One region of the Lactococcus sp. LG606 genome, then DNA from elsewhere that is predicted to be linked to it. Evidence: predicted binding sites of a transcription regulator. Region 1 holds the regulator's gene; the other holds the start of a gene.
What was found. Region 1 encodes CtsR, which represses protease genes until heat stress. Its sites were predicted from a motif close to TTGGTCAAAAAAGGTCAAANA; they were not measured.
Positions count from the first base shown of each region.

Region 2: clpB (ATP-dependent chaperone ClpB) is a predicted target of CtsR. The motif match lies at 6,817-6,837, and genes of this name have one in related genera.

Region 1 is NZ_CP071301.1:2,104,315-2,114,080, forward strand. It holds gene rpoE (DNA-directed RNA polymerase subunit delta) at 1-380, shown strand, start outside; gene mltG (endolytic transglycosylase MltG) at 486-2,201, shown strand; gene greA (transcription elongation factor GreA) at 2,226-2,699, shown strand; gene J0J35_RS10410 (CtsR family transcriptional regulator) at 2,819-3,271, shown strand; gene J0J35_RS10415 (ATP-dependent Clp protease ATP-binding subunit) at 3,261-5,711, shown strand; gene hpf (ribosome hibernation-promoting factor, HPF/YfiA family) at 5,833-6,390, shown strand; gene pflB (formate C-acetyltransferase) at 6,638-8,971, shown strand; gene coaE (dephospho-CoA kinase) at 9,201-9,766, shown strand, end outside.
Region 2 is NZ_CP071301.1:619,144-628,909, forward strand. It holds gene J0J35_RS03105 (transporter substrate-binding domain-containing protein) at 1-542, opposite strand, end outside; gene J0J35_RS03110 (SACOL1771 family peroxiredoxin) at 683-1,129, shown strand; gene gshAB (bifunctional glutamate--cysteine ligase GshA/glutathione synthetase GshB) at 1,239-3,500, shown strand; gene J0J35_RS03120 (MFS transporter) at 3,702-4,868, shown strand; gene J0J35_RS03125 (HdeD family acid-resistance protein) at 4,917-5,447, opposite strand; gene J0J35_RS03130 (Rrf2 family transcriptional regulator) at 5,593-6,033, shown strand; gene J0J35_RS03135 (SDR family oxidoreductase) at 6,122-6,751, shown strand; gene clpB (ATP-dependent chaperone ClpB) at 6,911-9,514, shown strand; gene ndk (nucleoside-diphosphate kinase) at 9,656-9,766, shown strand, end outside.

The DNA of each region.
Region 1 (9,766 bases):
AAATGAATACAGATGGAAGCTTTATTCCATTAGGAAATAACATTTGGGCACTGCGCTCATGGTACGCGATCGACGAAATCGATGAGGAAGTAATTGCTCTTGATGAAATTGACGACGAAGAAGAAAAAACAACTAAAAAACGTACAAAAGTTAATGCATTCGGTATCGAAGATGAAGTGGATCCTGAAGATGAACACATCGACAAAGGAAACGATGCAGATGACATGACTTATGATGATGAGAATCCAGATGATGAAAAAGATGAGGTTCAAGCTTATGATGCTGAACTTGCTGAAGTTGAACTGGATAACGTGGATGAAGACGTTGAACTCGATGAAGAGGACGACGATGATGACGACAGCGACTCAGAAGAGAATTAAAATCTAAAAGAGTGAGGTCCCTGACCTCGCTTTTGTGAATATTACCCAACAAACTTACGCTTCACTGTTTAAAAAAAGAGGGTGGCGTGATAAGGAGGATTAACCTTGGTAGAAAAAGATACGGAGAAGTTTTCGAGAGAAAGTTTCAAAGATAAAATCTTGCGTGAACTTGAAGAAGGAAATCGAGCCAACACGGATGGGACTTTTGAAAACTATGCCCGTGAATCCAACAAAGAACTTTCTTCAACCCCGAGTAGACATACTCGGCGAGAACGTGCTGATTTTTCGGATATTCAACGTCCAACTCCATTTAAGTTGACAGAAGAACTGGAAAATCCAGAAGTAGAGGGACAAGCTAAAATTTCCGAAGATGTAGAATTTCCTGAAAAAGCTGTTTCTGATCAAGTGAAAACAGAAGCATCAGCACATGAAGAACGTCCAGACTTTGCAAGTGTTCGCGAGCAAATGCTCCAAGCGAGCCAAGGACAAAGTTATTCACGACTTAGACGCAAGACAAAAGAGTCTGATAAAGAAGTTGTTGATGAATATGAGCAACCTGAAGCACAAGCAAGTGATGCTGCAGAGCCTCTTGGCGAAGAGACGACTCACAGACAAAGAAGTCGTCGTGCAGCAGTAAAATCGGATGCGGAAGCTGAAGAAATGCAGCCCAAGTCGAAAGCGAAAAAATCCAAGAAGAAAGTTTCTTCTGGAAAGATTATTGCTGTTATCGTAGCTGTTTTAATTCTGGCTGCGGCAGGGACTGGTTTTTACGGTTATAATTTCATCAAAGAAGGTGTACAACCGCTCAATACTGCAAATACAACCAAACGCGCCATTAACATTCCAGCGGGAGCAAGCAGTAAACAAATCGGAGATATCTTACAACGAGAAGGTATTATCAAAAATGGTATGGTTTTCCAATACTATACTAAATTTAAAAATTTCAGTGGCTTTAAGAGCGGCTACTACAACTTGGCGCCTAGCATGAACTTGTCGGATATTGCAAGTCTTTTGGAGCAAGGAGGAACCGAACATCCTGTGGAACCAACTCTGGGCAAAATTTTGATTCCTGAAGGTTATACATTGGAACAAATTGCTCAAGCTGTTACAGTGAATTCTGCGGATAAAGATGAAAAAACACCTTTTACTAAAGATGAGTTTATGAAGACTGTACAGGATCAAGCGTTCATCGAAAAAATGAAAGAGAAGTTTCCAAAACTTCTTGCAAGCTTACCAAGTAAAGACAGTGGTGTGAAGTATCAACTTGAAGGTTACCTCTTCCCAGCAACTTATGAGTATACGAAAAAGACAACTGTTGAAAGCTTAATTGAGACCATGCTTTCAACAACTAATACACAGCTGGAACCTTTGTATGAACAAATACAAGCGAACGGACTTACGGTCAATGAAACCTTGAGTTTGGCTGCCATTGTCGAAAAAGAAGCGAATAGCGATGATGATCGCCGTAACGTTGCACAGGTCTTCTTTAACCGTAAAGATTTAGGGATGACGATGGATTCTAATACAGGAATCTTTTATGCTGAAGGTAAGCTAGGTAAGGATACGTCGCTTGATCAGCAAGCTGCAATTAATACACAATTAGACTCACCTTTCAATACTTATTTGTACCCAGGTTTTGGTCCTGGACCAATCGTGAGTCCAAGCTTGTCGTCAATCAAAGCAGTGCTTAACCCGACTGCGAATGATTATCTTTATTTCGTAGCAGACGTTGAAGGTAAGATTTACTTTGCGCAAACACTTGAAGAACAAAACATCAATGTTCAAAAGTATGTCAATGATGCGATTGCGTCGGGTAATTAATTAGAAATTTAAAAAGGATAAAAAATGGTAGAAAAAACTTTCCCCATGACCAAAGAAGGTCTGGAAAAATTAGAACAAGAATTAGATAACCTTAAATTGGTTAAACGCCCTGAAGTTATTGAACGCATCAAAATTGCACGTAGCTACGGTGACCTTTCAGAAAACTCAGAATACGAAGCAGCAAAAGATGAACAAGCCTTTATTGAAGGTCGTATCTCAACTGTGGAAACAATGATTCGTTATGCTGAAATCGTAGACAATGCTAATATTGACAAAAATGAAGTTGCTCTTGGTAAATCAGTTGTTTTCCAAGAAGTTGGAGATGACGAAGAAGAAGAGTACGAAATCGTCGGTACTGCTGAAGCTGATCCATTTTCAGGCAAAATTTCAAATGAATCTCCAATCGCTCAAGCCTTGATTGGCCGTAAAGTTGGCGATGTTGTGAAAATTCCGTTGCCTATGGGTGAAATCGAAGTTAAGATTGTTGATGTCAAATAAAATAAAAAAATCTGCTTTTAGCGGATTTTTTTATTTTAGAGACGTTTCAGCCACTATTTTTGGTAAAAAATTAAAATTTTCGATATAATAGTCAATAAAGGTCAAAGATTGGAGGTTCTATGTCTGCCCAAAATACTTCAGATATTATCGAAGCTTATTTGCGAAAACTGCTAGAAGAGGCACGTGAGATTGAGATTAAACGTGCAGATTTAGCCAGTCAATTTGACGTGGTTCCTTCGCAAATTAACTATGTGATTAAAACCCGTTTCACCCCATCTAAAGGCTTTGATGTTGAGTCAAAGCGTGGTGGTGGCGGCTATATTAAAATATTCAAATACCATTATTCGGCAAAGCATGAATTCTTGCTTGATTTAGCACAGAAGTTGCCTGCCAACTTGACCGAAAGTATGGCACAAGATGTCTTGCAACTTTTATTTGATGAAAACATTTTGACTGAACGAGAAGGAAATCTTCTCCTTTTGCTTTTAGCTGATAGTGATATTTCTAACAGTTGTCGAGCACAAATGATGATAAAAATACTACAGAGATTGGATCGTGATGATGAAATTTAATGAAAAGGACTTTACACCACAAGTCATAAAAGTGCTTGAGAAGTCTGTCGACTATGCGCACAAGTTTAACTACGCTTGGGTTGAAAGCTCGCACTTATTGGCTGCCTTGGCTGAGGTCCCGGCTTCATTGGCATTTACGCTACTTAATTCAGAAAAGATTGATTTGGAAGAAATGTTAATCGACATCGAAGATTTTTCAAGTCAAGTGAAGACAAAAAAATCAGAAATAAAGCTTAGTCCAAGAGTGGAAACGATTATTGAGCAAGCACGAGCACTGGCTCAAAATAATGATAAAAACCGCATCGGGACCGAGCATCTCTTATATATGCTGTTGGCAAATGAAGCCAGCTTTGCAGGACAACTTTTACGTGAGCAAGACATCAATATCGTTAACCTCCGCAAAAAGCTAGAGCAAAAAGCATATCTACGTGTACCAGAGCGCCGTAAAGCGGTGACACCAGCTTCGAAAAGAAACCTGTCGGGGAAAGTGTCCGAAACAACGACAACGCCTACTTTAGACACGGTATCAACAGATTTGACAAAAGCAGCCCGTGAAGGCAAGCTTGATCCCATGATTGGAAGAGAGCGTGAAGTTGAACGTCTTATCCACATTTTGAGCCGTCGAACAAAAAATAATCCCGTTCTTGTTGGTGAGCCAGGTGTTGGTAAGTCAGCGATTATTGAAGGTTTTGCGACACGTGTGGCTGCAGGAAATGTTCCTGTAGGTTTACGCGGCAGCCGCATTATGGCTTTAAATATGGCGATGGTCGTAGCGGGGACAAAATTCCGTGGTGAATTTGAAGATCGTTTGACGGCTATTGTTGATGAAGTGACACATGATAAAGATGTTATCGTCTTTATCGATGAACTCCATACCATTATTGGTGCTGGTGGCGGCATGGACTCGGTCAACGATGCCTCAAACATTTTAAAACCAGCATTAGCACGGGGCGAGTTCCAACTCATTGGTGCTACCACTTATCAAGAATATCAAAAATATATTGAAAAAGATGAAGCCCTAGAACGCCGTTTTGCCCGTGTCAATGTCGAAGAACCCTCAGAAGAGGAAACGGTTGCGATTTTACAAGGCTTGAAAGAAAAATTTGAGGCTTACCATACAGTCAAATTTGAAGAAGGGGCTTTGGAGCGTGCTGTCAGCTTGAGTAATCGCTATATGCCTAGTCGTCGTCTCCCAGACAAAGCTATTGATCTTCTTGATGAAGCAGCAGCCAAAGTTAAAATCACGAGTAAAACAAATTATACCAAGTTAGACGAGTTAAAAGCAGAATTAAAAGCGGAAGAACTGAGATTACAAAAAGCAGTTGTTGCTCTTGATATTGTTGAAGCGCAAGGGATTGAAAAAGATATTGAAAAATTAACGCACAAGATTGATAATTTTACAGTATCGGAAAATGATAATCCTTTGGTGGAGGAAAGCGATGTTTATGCTGTCGTTTCTAACCTTACAGGAATCCCACTCCAACAGATGACGAAGACAGAAAGTGAACGTCTGATTAACTTAGAAAAAGAGTTACATAAACGTGTGGTTGGACAGGAAGAAGCGATTTCTGCTGTTTCTCGTGCCATTAGACGTGCACGTTCAGGGATTGCCGATACGAGACGTCCTTTGGGCTCATTTATGTTCCTTGGTCCGACAGGAGTTGGGAAGACAGAGCTTGCTAAGGCTTTAGCGGAAAGTGTTTTTGGCAGTGAAGAAAATATGATTCGTGTAGACATGAGTGAATTTATGGAAAAATTCTCGACATCGCGTCTTATCGGAGCACCTCCTGGATATGTAGGTTACGATGAAGGTGGGCAATTGACAGAGCAAGTCCGTAATAAGCCTTATTCTGTTATTCTCCTTGATGAAGTCGAAAAGGCCCACCCTGATATTTTCAATATCATGTTACAAATTTTGGATGATGGTTTCGTTACAGATACCAAAGGACGTAAAGTTGATTTCAGAAATACGATCATCATTATGACATCTAACTTGGGTGCAACGGCTATTCGTGATGATAAAACGGTTGGTTTTGGGGCTAAATCAATTTCAACGGATTATCCAGCTATGAAAGCAAGAATCATGGAAGAGCTGAAGAAACAGTACCGTCCAGAATTTCTCAATCGTATCGATGAAACTATCGTTTTCCATTCACTGACAGAAAAAGAGATTGAACAAGTCGTGAAAATCATGAGTAAATCTCTTGTATCGCGTTTGAAAGATCAAAATATCAAAGTAAAATTTACACCTGCTGCTTTGAAAGTTATTGCTGATAAAGGATTTGATCCTGAATACGGTGCCCGCCCATTGCGTAAAGCTCTGCAACGTGAGGTTGAAGACACGCTCAGTGAACAATTGCTTGCCGGCGAAATTCATCCAGGGGATACGATTTCGATTGGTTCTTCTAATAAAAAGATTAGAATAAGTGTTATTGATTGACTTGTAAGCGATTATATATTATAATTAAATTAGAAATAAAGAAAGGACGGTTCTTAAACTTGACTGTCCAGCGCCTGCAAAACAGTGAAGGTTCAATACAAGAGCCGTTAAGGTAGACTCTATGATCAAATATAATATCCGTGGTGAAAATTTTGAGTTAACAGATTCAATCCGCTCGTATGTTGAAGATAAGGTTGGAAAACTTGAAAAATACTTTAACGATGGTCATGAAGTAACAGCCTATGTAAATCTTAAAGTTTACTCCGACAAACGTTACAAAGCAGAAGTTACAGTTCCTGCTAAAAATGTAACTTTGCGTGCAGAAGATACAGCAGCTGACATGTATGCAGCTATTGACTTTGTTGAAGAAAAACTAGAACGTCAAATTCGCAAGTATAAAACACGTGTAAACCGTAAATCTAAGATTAATGTTCCTACCGGACAAGCTTTCGGAGACGAGTTTGCACCACTTGATGAAGCTGAAGAAGTAAATGAAGATCAAGTAAAGATTGTTCGTACAAAACATGTTTCCTTGAAACCAATGGATGCTGAAGAAGCAGTCCTTCAAATGGACATGTTAGGACATGATTTCTATATCTTTACAGATGCAGATACAGACAGTACTAATGTCGTTTACCGCCGTGAAGATGGCAACATTGGTTTAATCGAAACCAAATAAGATTTAAGTACAGAAACTGTATCAAGAAAAAAGTCAAGCAAAAAAGCTTGGCTTTTTTTGTTATCTCTGTACTTCTGTGACATTTTGCATCTGTAATCGTTTACCGTAAATATAACAGTTTAACTTAAAATTCAAACTGTACTAGTAAAGAAAGTGCAAACATTCCCATATATCCCTTGAAATTAGTAAACTGTATGATATAATAAAAGCGTAATCTGAAACAGAAAGACCAAAGGAGATTTTCTACATGAAAACAGAAACTAAAGAAATCTTTGAGCAAGCCTGGGAAGGTTTCAAAGGATCAGACTGGCAAGATAAAGCAAGCGTTACGCGCTTTGTTCAAGCCAACTACAAACCTTATGATGGAGACGAAAGTTTCCTCGAAGGACCAACAGAACGTACGCTTAAAGTAAAAGATATTATCGAAACAACAAAAGCGCACTATGAAGAAGTAGGATTCCCATTCGATACTGATCGTGTGACTTCTATTCACAAAATTCCTGCTGGTTACATCGATCCTGAAAACAAAGATCTCGAATTAATCTACGGTATGCAAAACAGCGAACTTTTCCGTTTGAACTTCATGCCAAAAGGTGGTCTTCGTGTAGCAGAAAAAATCTTGACAGAACACGGACTCAGCGTTGATCCTGAATTGCACGAAGTGTTGGATACAACAATGACTTCTGTAAATGATGGTATCTTCCGTGCTTATACATCAGCTATCCGTAAAGCACGTCACGCACACACAGTAACTGGTTTGCCAGATGCTTATTCACGTGGACGTATCATCGGTGTTTACGCACGTCTTGCGCTTTATGGTGCAGACTACTTGATGAAAGAAAAAGCACGCGAATGGGATGCAATCACTGAAATCACAGAAGAAACTATCCGTCTTAAAGAAGAAATCAATATGCAATACCAAGCACTTGATCAAGTTGCTAAATTTGGTGATCTTTATGGACTTGACGTTCGTCGTCCAGCCTTGAACACTAAAGAAGCTATCCAATGGATCAACATTGCTTACATGGCTGTATGTCGTGTTATCAATGGTGCGGCTACATCACTTGGACGTGTGCCAATCGTTCTTGATATCTTTGCTGAACGTGACCTTGAACGTGGTACTTTCACTGAACAAGAAATTCAAGAATTCGTTGATGATTTCGTATTGAAACTTCGTACAATGAAATTCGCGCGTGCTGCTGCTTATGATGAACTTTACTCTGGTGACCCAACATTCATCACAACATCAATGGCAGGTATGGGTAATGACGGTCGTCACCGTGTTACAAAAATGGACTACCGTTTCCTTAACACATTGGATACAATCGGTAACGCTCCAGAACCAAACTTGACAGTACTTTGGTCTGATAAATTACCGCATGCCTTCAAACGTTATGCAATGTCAATGTCTCATAAACACTCTTCTATTCAATATGAAGGTGTAGAAACAATGGCTAAAGAAGGCTACGGCGAAATGTCTTGTATCTCATGTTGTGTATCACCACTTGACCCAGAAAATGAAAACGAACGTCACAACCTCCAATACTTCGGAGCGCGTGTTAACGTTCTGAAAGCGATGCTTACTGGTTTGAACGGTGGATATGACGATGTTCATAAAGACTACAAAGTGTTCGACATCGAACCTGTAACTGACGAAATTCTTGACTATGATACAGTTATGGAAAACTTTGACAAATCATTGACTTGGTTGACTGATACTTATGTGGATGCAATGAACATCATCCACTATATGACTGATAAATACAACTATGAAGCTGTACAAATGGCCTTCTTGCCAACACGTGTTCGTGCGAACATGGGCTTCGGTATCTGTGGTTTCGCCAATACAGTTGACTCACTTTCAGCAATCAAATATGCGAAAGTTAAAACAATTCGTGATGAAAACGGCTATATTTATGACTACGAAGTTGAAGGCGACTTCCCACGTTACGGTGAAGATGATGACCGTGTAGACGATATCGCTAAACTTTTGATGAAGATGTACTACGAAAAACTAGCTTCACACAAACTTTACAAAAATGCTGAAGCTACAGTTTCACTCTTGACAATCACTTCAAACGTGGCTTACTCTAAACAAACAGGTAACTCACCAGTTCATAAAGGTGTATTCCTCAATGAAGATGGTTCAGTGAACAAATCTAAAGTAGAATTCTTCTCACCGGGTGCTAACCCATCAAACAAAGCGCGCGGTGGATGGCTCCAAAACTTGAACTCTTTGGCGAAACTTGAATTTGCTCATGCAAATGACGGTATCTCATTGACAACTCAAGTTTCTCCACGTGCACTTGGTAAAACACGTGACGAACAAGTAGATAACTTGGTTCAAATCCTTGACGGTTACTTCGGACAAGGTGGACAACACGTTAACCTTAACGTTATGGACCTTAAAGATGTTTACAGCAAAATTATGGCTGGCGAAGACGTTATCGTACGTATTTCTGGTTACTGTGTAAACACTAAATACCTCACACCAGAACAAAAACAAGAATTGACTGAACGTGTGTTCCACGAAGTTCTTTCACAAGATGATGATGAAGTAATGCACACATCTAATATCTAATGAAATGTAGAAACAATCTCTCCTTTGGGAAGGTTGTTTTTTGCTTATTTATATAAATTAAGCAAATTCTGTTTTTTTTAACGATAATACTTACTTTCTGCAGTGGAAGAGGTAGTGAATGGACAATTACAACAGTCCGAAGCCCTTTCTGGACTGGAAAAATATCGTTTTTGCTTCATGGGGGCGTAATTACTGAATATCGTATCATGAGTTGTGCTATAATAAAGCTATGAAGAAAGTAATCGGTTTGACAGGTGGAATAGCTTCTGGGAAATCAACGGCGGTTGATTTTTTGCGTTCTCAGGGCTATCCGATCATTGATGCGGATCAAGTGGTTCGTGAATTACAAGCCCCAGGTGGCTCCTTATATCAGGCGATTCTACAAGAATTTGGCCCTGCCTACTTTGATGAGAAAGGACTTTTGGTTCGGCGAAAGTTGGGCGACTTAATTTTCTCAAATGATGAAGCGCGAGAAAAACTAGCATTGCTCCAAAATCATATTATTCGCCAAGAACTCTATAAGAGACGTGAAGCACTTTTGAAGGATGATAAGGTTCAAAAGGCCATAATTATGGATATTCCCTTACTCATCGAACAGGCTTATGATGGTTTTGATGAAATATGGTTAGTCGCTGTTCCAGAAAGCATCCAAATTGAGCGTATCATGAGTCGGGATAATATGACAAAAGAAGAGGCAGAAGCGCGTATCAAAGCTCAAATGCCTTTGTCAGAAAAGAAGAAGTATGCCACACGTATTATTGACAGTTCAGGAACAATTCCTGAAACTTATGAAAA
Region 2 (9,766 bases), 700 kb from region 1:
TAAGAAGCTAATGGATAGCTGGCGTCCATATATTTTAAATTCATTGCTTTGTCAGGATTTTCCTTGTTCCAGTTTTCCAGCATTGTTGCGACTTGAACACCAGATAAGACTTCGGTGGTTTTACCGGCTAAGTCATTCAAAGATTTGACTTGTAAATCAGGTTTAACTGCTACCGATGTTGCTGACTTAGATAGAGGTAGTGAGTAATTGTATTTTTTTGCACGTTCAGGTGTCCAAGAAAGAGCATTTGCAGCCATTTGAAAACGTCCATTATCAATTCCAGAAAGCACGGAATTAAAATCAATGACTTGGAATTTTAATTTGTATTCAGGAAGTTCTTTGAAAACAGCGCGTGCAAGTTCCACATCATAACCTGTTAACTTATTATCCTCCATATAAGTATTAGGTTTTGAGTTGGCATTTGTGGCCACGATAATTTCCTTTGGCTCAGGCTTAACGCTTTCTTTTTTGCTGCAAGCGGTCAAAACCCCAAAAGAAGTGAGAGAAAATAAGGCTAGACCTAAAACTAATTTTTTATTCATTTATATATATTGGGTTTTTGCAAACCCTTCCTTTCTGTATATTTTTATTTTAGCAAATTTTAAAAATTCAGAAGCTTTTTATGTTTGGAAATTTTTGGTATGATCAAAAAGAACAAAAGAATAGGATAGAGGAGATAAAAATGGCAAAACATATCTTTACATCGCAAATTAATTGGCCCGGTGGACGTAATGCTATCGGAAAGCTAGAGACAGGCGCTTTGCAAGAGAAAATTTCGATTCCATCTGTGATGGATGGTCCAGGTGTGGGGACGAATCCAGACGAAATGCTCTTGGGAGCTGCAAGTACTTGTTATACGATTACACTGGCAGCTTTACTTGAACGCAATGAGATTACAGTACTTGATTTTAAGGTTGAATCTGAAGCAACAGTTAGTGTTGAAAAAGGAGTTTTTGCTTATGAAAAAATTGTCCATGACCTTTATTTGAAAATTGATGAAAAAGCAGATTACGACAAGACTTATCGCCTTGCTCAATATGCCGAAACTTCTTGCATGATTTCGAGAGCCGTGCAAGGTAATGTTGCAATCGAAGCTAACATCCATCTAGAAAAGGAAAAAGCAAGTTAAGCAGATATTCCATTTTTATTTTGGTGGAGGGTAAGTACTAACATGATATAATAGCAGTAAAAGTTTCAAAAAATTCAATTCGAGAAAAAATAGAAATCTGGAAATAAAAATGACGATTGCTTATCCTAAAATACTCTCAAGCTCACAAGTAAAACCTTATCTTTTTCAAGCGCGGTTTGGCTTAGAAAGAGAAGGTCACCGCGTGGATTCATCGGGAAACTTAAGCCACTTAAACCATCCGGCAGCACTTGGTTCTCGGAGCTTTCATCCTTATCTTCAAACTGACTTTTCAGAAACACAAATGGAAGCCATTACTCCAGTTTTTGAAGAGCCAAAGCAAGCTCTACAATTTATGGAGGCTCTTCATGACGTGATGATTCGCTCTCTTGAACAAGATGAGCTCCTCTGGGCCCAATCCATGCCCCCCGCTTTGCCGGAAAATGAATCAAATATCCGTCTTGCCAATCTAGAAAAAAAAGAAGATGTCCTTTACCGTGAAGGTTTAGCAGAAAAATATGGCAAAAGAAAGCAAATGGTTTCTGGTATTCACTACAACTTTGAGTTCGGTGAGGATTTGCTAGAAGCCATGTGGAAGCATCAACGAGCGACTGATTTTAAAGCCTTCAAATCTGAAATTTATATGAAGCTCTCACGACAATATTTGCGCTATATGTGGATTATTACATATTGTTTAGGGGCTTCGCCACGTGCCAATACTGGATTTTTTACTGATAGAAATGAAAGATTACAGGAACCTGTACGTTCTATTAGAAATTCTAAATTTGGCTATCGGAACACGCCAGATATTTTCGTAAGCTATCAGAGTCTTGAACAGTATTATGATGACTTGCAAACTTACGTTAAAAAGGGTGCACTCTCTGAGATGAAGGAGTTTTATTCTGCTGTTCGTTTACGTGGTGGAAAGCGGGCGGAAGAGTTGCTGGACGTGGGCGTTCAGTATGTCGAGTTTCGCAATTTTGACTTGAATCCTTTTGTGCGTGTCGGGTTGGATGAAGATACTGCTCGATTTATTCACCTTTTTAGCCTTTATCTGATATATAAAGAGGAAGAAGAGACGCCAGATGCTGCTCAAAGATTAGGTTATACAATAAATGATGTTGTAGCTTTAGAAAATCCTTTAGAAAAAACAGCTTATTATAATGAAGGCAAGCTCTTTTTCGATCAGATGCGCTGGTTTGCCCAGAACTTAGAGTTTGCCCAAGATGATTTGGCGCTTATTGATAAGTTTGCTCAAATGCTGGAAAAACCAGAAACCACAATTGCTGGACAGATGGAGCTGGCTTATCGTCAAGACAAAGCTTTTGCTTTGGACTTGTCTCGCAAATACCATCAGCAATCCTATAAACGTCCTTTTCAATTGGCAGGCTTTACTCATCTCGAACTTTCGACGCAAAATTTGCTTTTTGATGCTATTCAAAAAGGCTTAAAAGTTGAAATTTTAGATGCACAAGACCAGATGATTGCTTTAAGTTATAAATCTCATACAGAAATTATCGAAAAAGGGAATATGACTTCGAAAGATTCCATGGTCGCTTATGCCATTATGGAAAATAAAGTGGTCACGAAAAAGCTGCTCGGTCGGGCACATTTAAAAACCCCGCAAGGGCAAGAATTTAGCAATTTAGCAACTGCACAGGCTGCCTTTCCACTTTTTGAATCGGCCGCAATTGTTGTCAAGCCTAAATCAACGAATTATGGCATAGGAATTTCTATCTTTAAAAAACCAGCGACACAAGAACAGTTTTATAAAGCTATAGAAATTGCGTTCCGAGAAGATAAAGAAGTTCTTGTTGAACGATTTGTTTCTGGTACCGAATACCGTTTCTTTGTGCTGGATGGCAAGACAAGGGCAGTCCTTCGCCGGGATGCCGCACATGTTATTGGTGATGGAGTATCCACGATCAGCCAACTGGTCGCACAGAAAAATGAGAATCCTCTACGTGGCCATGATCATCGTTTTCCCTTAGAAAAAATCCAGATTACTGCCACCGAAAAACTTATGCTGGACGTCCAAGGTTATACGGAACAGAGTATCCCTGAAAAAGATGTAAAGGTAAACCTCCGAGAAAATTCTAATGTATCGACAGGTGGAGACTCTATCGATGTCACTGATGAGATGCCTGAAATCTATAAGAACATTGCTGAAAAAGCTGCTGATGCTCTGCAAGTCAAGATCACTGGAGTGGATATACTGATCGAAGATCTCAATAATAGCTTGGGTGAAAAGTACAGCATTATTGAAGCTAACTTTAATCCTGCTATGCTTTTCCATCTCTATCCGTTGAAAGGGAAAGGTCGTCGGGTAACTATGGACGTTTTGCAATTCCTCTTTCCGGAAATTTTTGCCTAATAAATAAAATTCCTCTACCTATGAGGGATTTTATTTATTGTACGGTATTTATGAACATTTGATATGAAAAAATTGATAATAAATTTATACTTTTTTATTTTTGTGCAGAATATGATAGAATAGACTTAACAAATAGAATAGGATAAAAAGGCGGTTTCAAATTTTTGAATCTGTCTTTTTATCGGGTATTGGGGTATAGTTATGAAAAACAAACAATGGATGATTAACCTAGCAATTTCAAACTTATTGCTTGTGTTCTTAGGTGTAGGTCTCGTTATTCCTGTTTTGCCACAACTGAAAGAGCAAATGCATTTTTCAGGAACAACAATGGGAATGATGATTTCGATTTTTGCTATTGCCCAATTGATTGCTTCTCCGATCGCTGGGCATTTATCGGATAAGGTTGGACGAAAAAAGCTCATTGCTTTGGGTATGATTATTTTCGCCTTTTCTGAACTTTTATTTGGTTTAGCACAAGTTAAAGCTCTTTTTTACGTGTCTCGCGCTTTGGGAGGCATTGCAGCAGCTTTATTGATGCCTTCTGTTACAGCATATGTAGCAGATTTGACAACATTAGGCGAACGTGCCAAAGCCATGGGTAAAGTTTCAGCAGCAATCAGTGGAGGTTTTATCATTGGTCCTGGTGTCGGAGGATTTTTAGCGACTTTTGGTATAAGGGTTCCTTTTTTTGTGGCTGCACTATTAGCCTTTATCGGATTTATTTTGAGTATGACTGTGTTAAAAGAGCCAGAAAAAACAATGGATATTAATCCTGACACACCAAAAGCATCTTTCTTGGATATCCTCAAAAATCCAATGTTCACATCGCTTTTTGTCGTTATTTTAATTTCTTCGTTTGGTCTGCAAGCCTTCGAATCAATTTATAGCATCATGGCGACAATCAATTTTGGCTTTACTACAAGTGAAATTGCTTTAGTAATTACAGTAAGTGGTATTATCGCCCTTTTCTTCCAACTCTTCCTGTTCGACTGGATTGTTGGAAAGATTGGTGAAATGCATTTGATTCATTTGACCTTCTTTGCAAGTGCGCTCTTTATTGCTATTATTGCTTTCACAGGTAATCGCATCACTGTTGCTATTTCTACATTTGTTGTTTTCCTCGCCTTTGACTTATTTAGACCGGCAGTAACAACTTACTTGTCAAAACACGCAGGAGACCAACAAGGAGCAATCAATGGATTGAATTCAACCTTTACAAGTTTTGGTAATATTTTAGGTCCATTGGCTGCAGGAGTAATGTTTGATATCAATCATTTCTTCCCTTACTATATCTCTGCGATTATCTTGTTTGGTACCGGTGTATTGTCAATGCTTATGAACCGTAAATCGAAAAAAATGAAAAATTAAAAAAGAGTTCTTTACGAAGAACCCTTTTTTATTTGGCACTCGCAAAGATTACCAAGTAAAGTAACGAATCAATTTGAAAATTCCTAAGATAAGAACAACAACACCGAGAAGTGTCCAAAGTGCCATTGCACCCCATAAGGGTGTGAGCAAGAGCATGAAGCCCGCAACGACACTGAGAAGTCCTGAAAGAATTGTCCAAGGTTTAGATGGAGAATATGGAACAAACCCAAAGGAAACAAAGCCTTCAGTAATCCATGTGAATCCAACTAAAATACCAATGATGATAAACAAGGTAGCTGTTGCAGCTGCCAAGTTAATTAAAGAGAAAATCCCCGCAACCAAGTAAACCGTACCTAAAAGAAGATGTCCAAAGCGTGACCACGGATTTTCATTCATCAAGGCAAAGATAGAAACAAGATAAGAAACCCCAATTAAAATGAAGGAAATCCCAATCAAAACTGTTCCAACTTGTGCTGTACGTCCAGGCCAAAACAAAATGAGTAATCCAATAAGTGTGGAAATAAGACCATTAATTCCGACGTTGTTACGTAATTTTTTCGAAAAGTTTTCAGAAAACATATTTATACCCCTTTCTTTTCTGATAATTTAATTATAACTTATTTTGAAGAGAAGTGCCCATAATATATTTGCCTAGTTATTATAATTGACATTCTGAAAAAGGACATTTATACTTAAGGTAAAATGAGAGTCGAAGGAGAAAAAAATGCAAATATCAAGTCGCTTTACGATTGCACTTCATATTTTTGCCTGTATCCATACCTTTGAGGGAGAACATAAGATTACCAGTGATTTTTTGGCTACAAGTATTAATGTAAATCCCGTGATTATTCGAAGAGTATTACAGCAACTGAAAGCTAACGAATTAGTGCATGTTGTGCGCGGGAGCGGTGGAGCTGCAATCGCTAAACCAATTGAAGACATTAGTTTATTCGATATTTATAGTGCGGTTGAAGTCATTAATAAAAATGGCTTATTCCATTTTCACGAACATCCCAGCCCTGACTGTTCTGTCGGGAAAAATATCCATCAAGTACTGGATGATAAACTTGATTTAATTCAAAAAGCGATGGAAGACCAAATGAAGGCGATGAGTTTACAAGAAGTAATTACGGATATTGATCATTATGTGGCGATAAATCCTTAAGAAACCAAATCGTTGACATTTAATAAAAGCTTATGTAGAATTAGTTGTAACAAAAAATATTACAACGAAAAAGACATGGAGGTCTAATATGAAATTAGCAGTAGTAGCAGCAAATGGCAAAGCCGGTCGTCTTATTGTACAAGAAGCCGTAGACAGAGGCTTGGATGTAACAGCAATTGTTCGGGGCGAAAACAAAACAGTAGCTCCGTCTTCTATCGAGAAAGATTTGTTTGATTTAACTAAAGAAGACATCAAGGATTTTGATGTTATTATTGATGCTTTTGGAACATGGGCAGAAGATAGCTTGGAGCAACATACTACTTCAATCCAACATCTTGCTGATCTTGTTGAAGGTACGGACAAGCGCTTGTTGATTGTTGGTGGTGCCGGAAGTCTTTACCTTAATCCAGAACATGATTTAGCACTTTATCAATCAGAAGGTTTCCCAGACGCTTTCAAACCTTTGGCAACAGCTATGTCTGATTCATTAACTGCGTTGAGAAAACGTCAGGATGTGAAATGGACTTATGTAAGCCCTGCTGCAGATTTCCAAGCAGATGGTGAAAAAACTGGAGATTATGTTGTTGCGGGAGAAGAGTTTACGGTTAATGACAAAGGCGAAAGTGTGATTAGTTATGCAGACTATGCGAAAGCGATGATTAATATTGCACTGGAAGGAAATTATGTCGGACAACGTATCAGCGTTTTTCAAAAATAGTAAAAATAAGAGGGATTTTCTTGAGAAAATCCCTCTTATTTTTATATGTAAATTTATGAGCAAATAGTTTGACCTTTACTGACCAAAAGAGTATAATTAAGAGGTAGTAAGAAAAATGAGAAAAATACTACATTACTATGAAATGAATCGAGGTGCATTATGGACATCGAAAAAATGACAACAAGTATGCAAAAATCGCTTTATGAAGCGCAACAAATTGCGCAGACTCGCCATCATCAAGCGATTGAAATTCCACATTTATGGCGAATATTTGTGCAACCGAACAGTTTTGCCTTTAATTTTTACAAAGATTCAGAAATTAACATTGAAGAATTTACAAAAATTATTGAAAAAGAAATAGACAAGATTTCTTCTGTTGAAGGTAGCAATATTACCTATGGTCAAAATATTAGCGCAGATCTCTTTAATCTGTTCAATGCAGCAGATAAGATTGCCAAAGATATGGGTGATGAATATCTCTCAACTGAAATTGTACTCTTGGCCCTTTTTGAGTTAAAGAAAAATCCTTTAACAGAATATCTGGTTAGCCATGGAATGAATAAAGAAAAAACGAAATTAGCAATTGAAAACCTACGAGGAGGTGATAAAGTGACAAACCAAAATGCTGAAGATACATATAAAGCACTTGAAAAATACGGCGTCGACCTTGTTGCTCAAGTGAAATCAGGAAAACAAGATCCTGTAATCGGACGTGATGAAGAAATTCGTGATATTATTCGTGTCTTATCACGTAAAACAAAAAATAACCCGGTTCTAATTGGTGAACCTGGTGTAGGTAAAACAGCCATTGTTGAAGGACTTGCGCAACGTATTGTCCGTAAAGATGTACCTGAAAATCTAAAAGATAAAACAGTATTCTCTTTGGATATGGGGGCACTTATTGCAGGTGCTAAATATCGTGGTGAGTTTGAAGAACGTCTGAAAGCAGTACTGAATGAAGTTAAAAAGTCTGACGGACAAATTATTCTCTTTATTGATGAGTTACACACGATCGTCGGTGCTGGTAAGACTGAAGGTTCAATGGATGCTGGTAATCTTTTGAAACCGATGCTTGCACGTGGTGAATTGCATTTAATTGGTGCAACAACTTTGGACGAGTACCGTAAATATATGGAAACAGACAAAGCTTTGGAACGTCGTTTCCAAAAAGTTCTAGTTACTGAACCAACAGTTGAAGATACTATTTCCATTCTGCGTGGTTTGAAAGAACGTTTTGAAATTCACCACGGTGTAACAATCCACGATAACGCATTGGTTGCAGCAGCAACACTTTCTGATCGTTATATTACAGACCGTTTCTTGCCAGATAAAGCGATTGACTTAGTCGATGAAGCCAGCGCAACAATTCGTGTTGAAATGAATTCTCTGCCAACAGAACTCGACCAAGCAAACCGCCGCTTGATGCAGTTGGAAATTGAAGAAGCAGCGCTCAAAAAAGAACGTGATGATGCTTCGAAGAAACGTTTAAATATCATTCGTGAAGAAATTGCAGAACTTCGTGAAGAAAACAATCAACTTAAAGCCCAATGGGAAGCTGAAAAGAAAGAAGTGGGCAATATTTCTGATAAACGGAATGAACTGGAACGTGCACGCCATGAATTAGAAGAAGCACAAAATGAAGGTGACTTTGAAAAAGCAGCGGCCTTACGTTACGGTAAAATTCCAGAAATTGAACAATCACTGAAAGAGCTTGAAAGCAAAGCAAAATCAGATGATCTCAGTCTTGTTCAAGAATCTGTCACTGAAGAACAAATTGCGGAAGTTGTGGGCCGTATGACAGGTATTCCTGTGACAAAACTGGTGGAAGGTGAACGTGAAAAACTCCTTCATTTACCAGAAACTCTTCATCAACGTGTAGTAGGGCAAGATGAGGCAGTTGAAGCTGTGTCTGATGCTATTATTCGTGCTCGAGCAGGAATTCAAGACCCTAATCGTCCTTTAGGTTCCTTCCTTTTCTTAGGACCTACAGGTGTTGGTAAGACAGAGTTAGCTAAAGCCTTGGCCGAAAATTTATTTGACTCCGAAGAACACATGGTTCGTATTGACATGAGTGAATATATGGAAAAACACAGTGTATCCCGTCTTGTCGGAGCTCCTCCAGGATATGTTGGTTATGATGAAGGTGGTCAACTGACTGAAGCTGTGCGCCGTAACCCATATACAATTATTTTGTTGGACGAAATTGAAAAAGCACATCCAGATATCTTCAATATCTTGTTGCAAGTCTTGGATGATGGTCGTTTGACGGATTCAAAAGGCGTTTTGGTCGACTTCAAGAATACTGTTTTGATTATGACATCAAATGTCGGATCACAATATTTGCTAGACAATGTTGATGATCAAGGCGAAATATCTGAAGAAACAACTGAAGAAGTGATGAAACAATTGCGGATGCATTTCAAACCAGAATTCCTCAACCGTATTGATGATACTATTCTCTTCAAACCATTGTCATTGAATAATATTAAAAATATTATTGTGAAGATGACCGGTCAATTGACACAACGTCTTGAAGAAATGTCTGTTGAACTAGAACTTAGTGAAGAAGTCAAAGCATGGATTGCAGAAAATGCTTATGAACCAGCTTATGGTGCACGTCCATTAAAACGTTACTTGACAAAAGTTATTGAAAATCCACTTGCTAAATTAATTATTGCAGGTAAAATTCCACCAAAAACTAAAGTTCTTGTTAAACTTGTCGACAATAAAATTGACTTTGATATCTTACCCATCGAAGAATAATTGAAGAAAAAGAGAAAAGCCCGGGTTATCTCGGGCTTTTTGTATATAAAAATAGTGTTTTGTCGAAATTTACAGATAATTCTTGACAACTTATAGCTTTTAGATGTAAAATATAAACACGATATATAGGAGGAGTCAATCATGGAAAAAACTTTCTTTATTATTAAACCTGACGGCGTTCAACGTGGTCTTGTAGGTGAAATATTGAAACGAATCGAGCAGCGTGGTTTTCAGCTAGAAAAACTAGAGAGA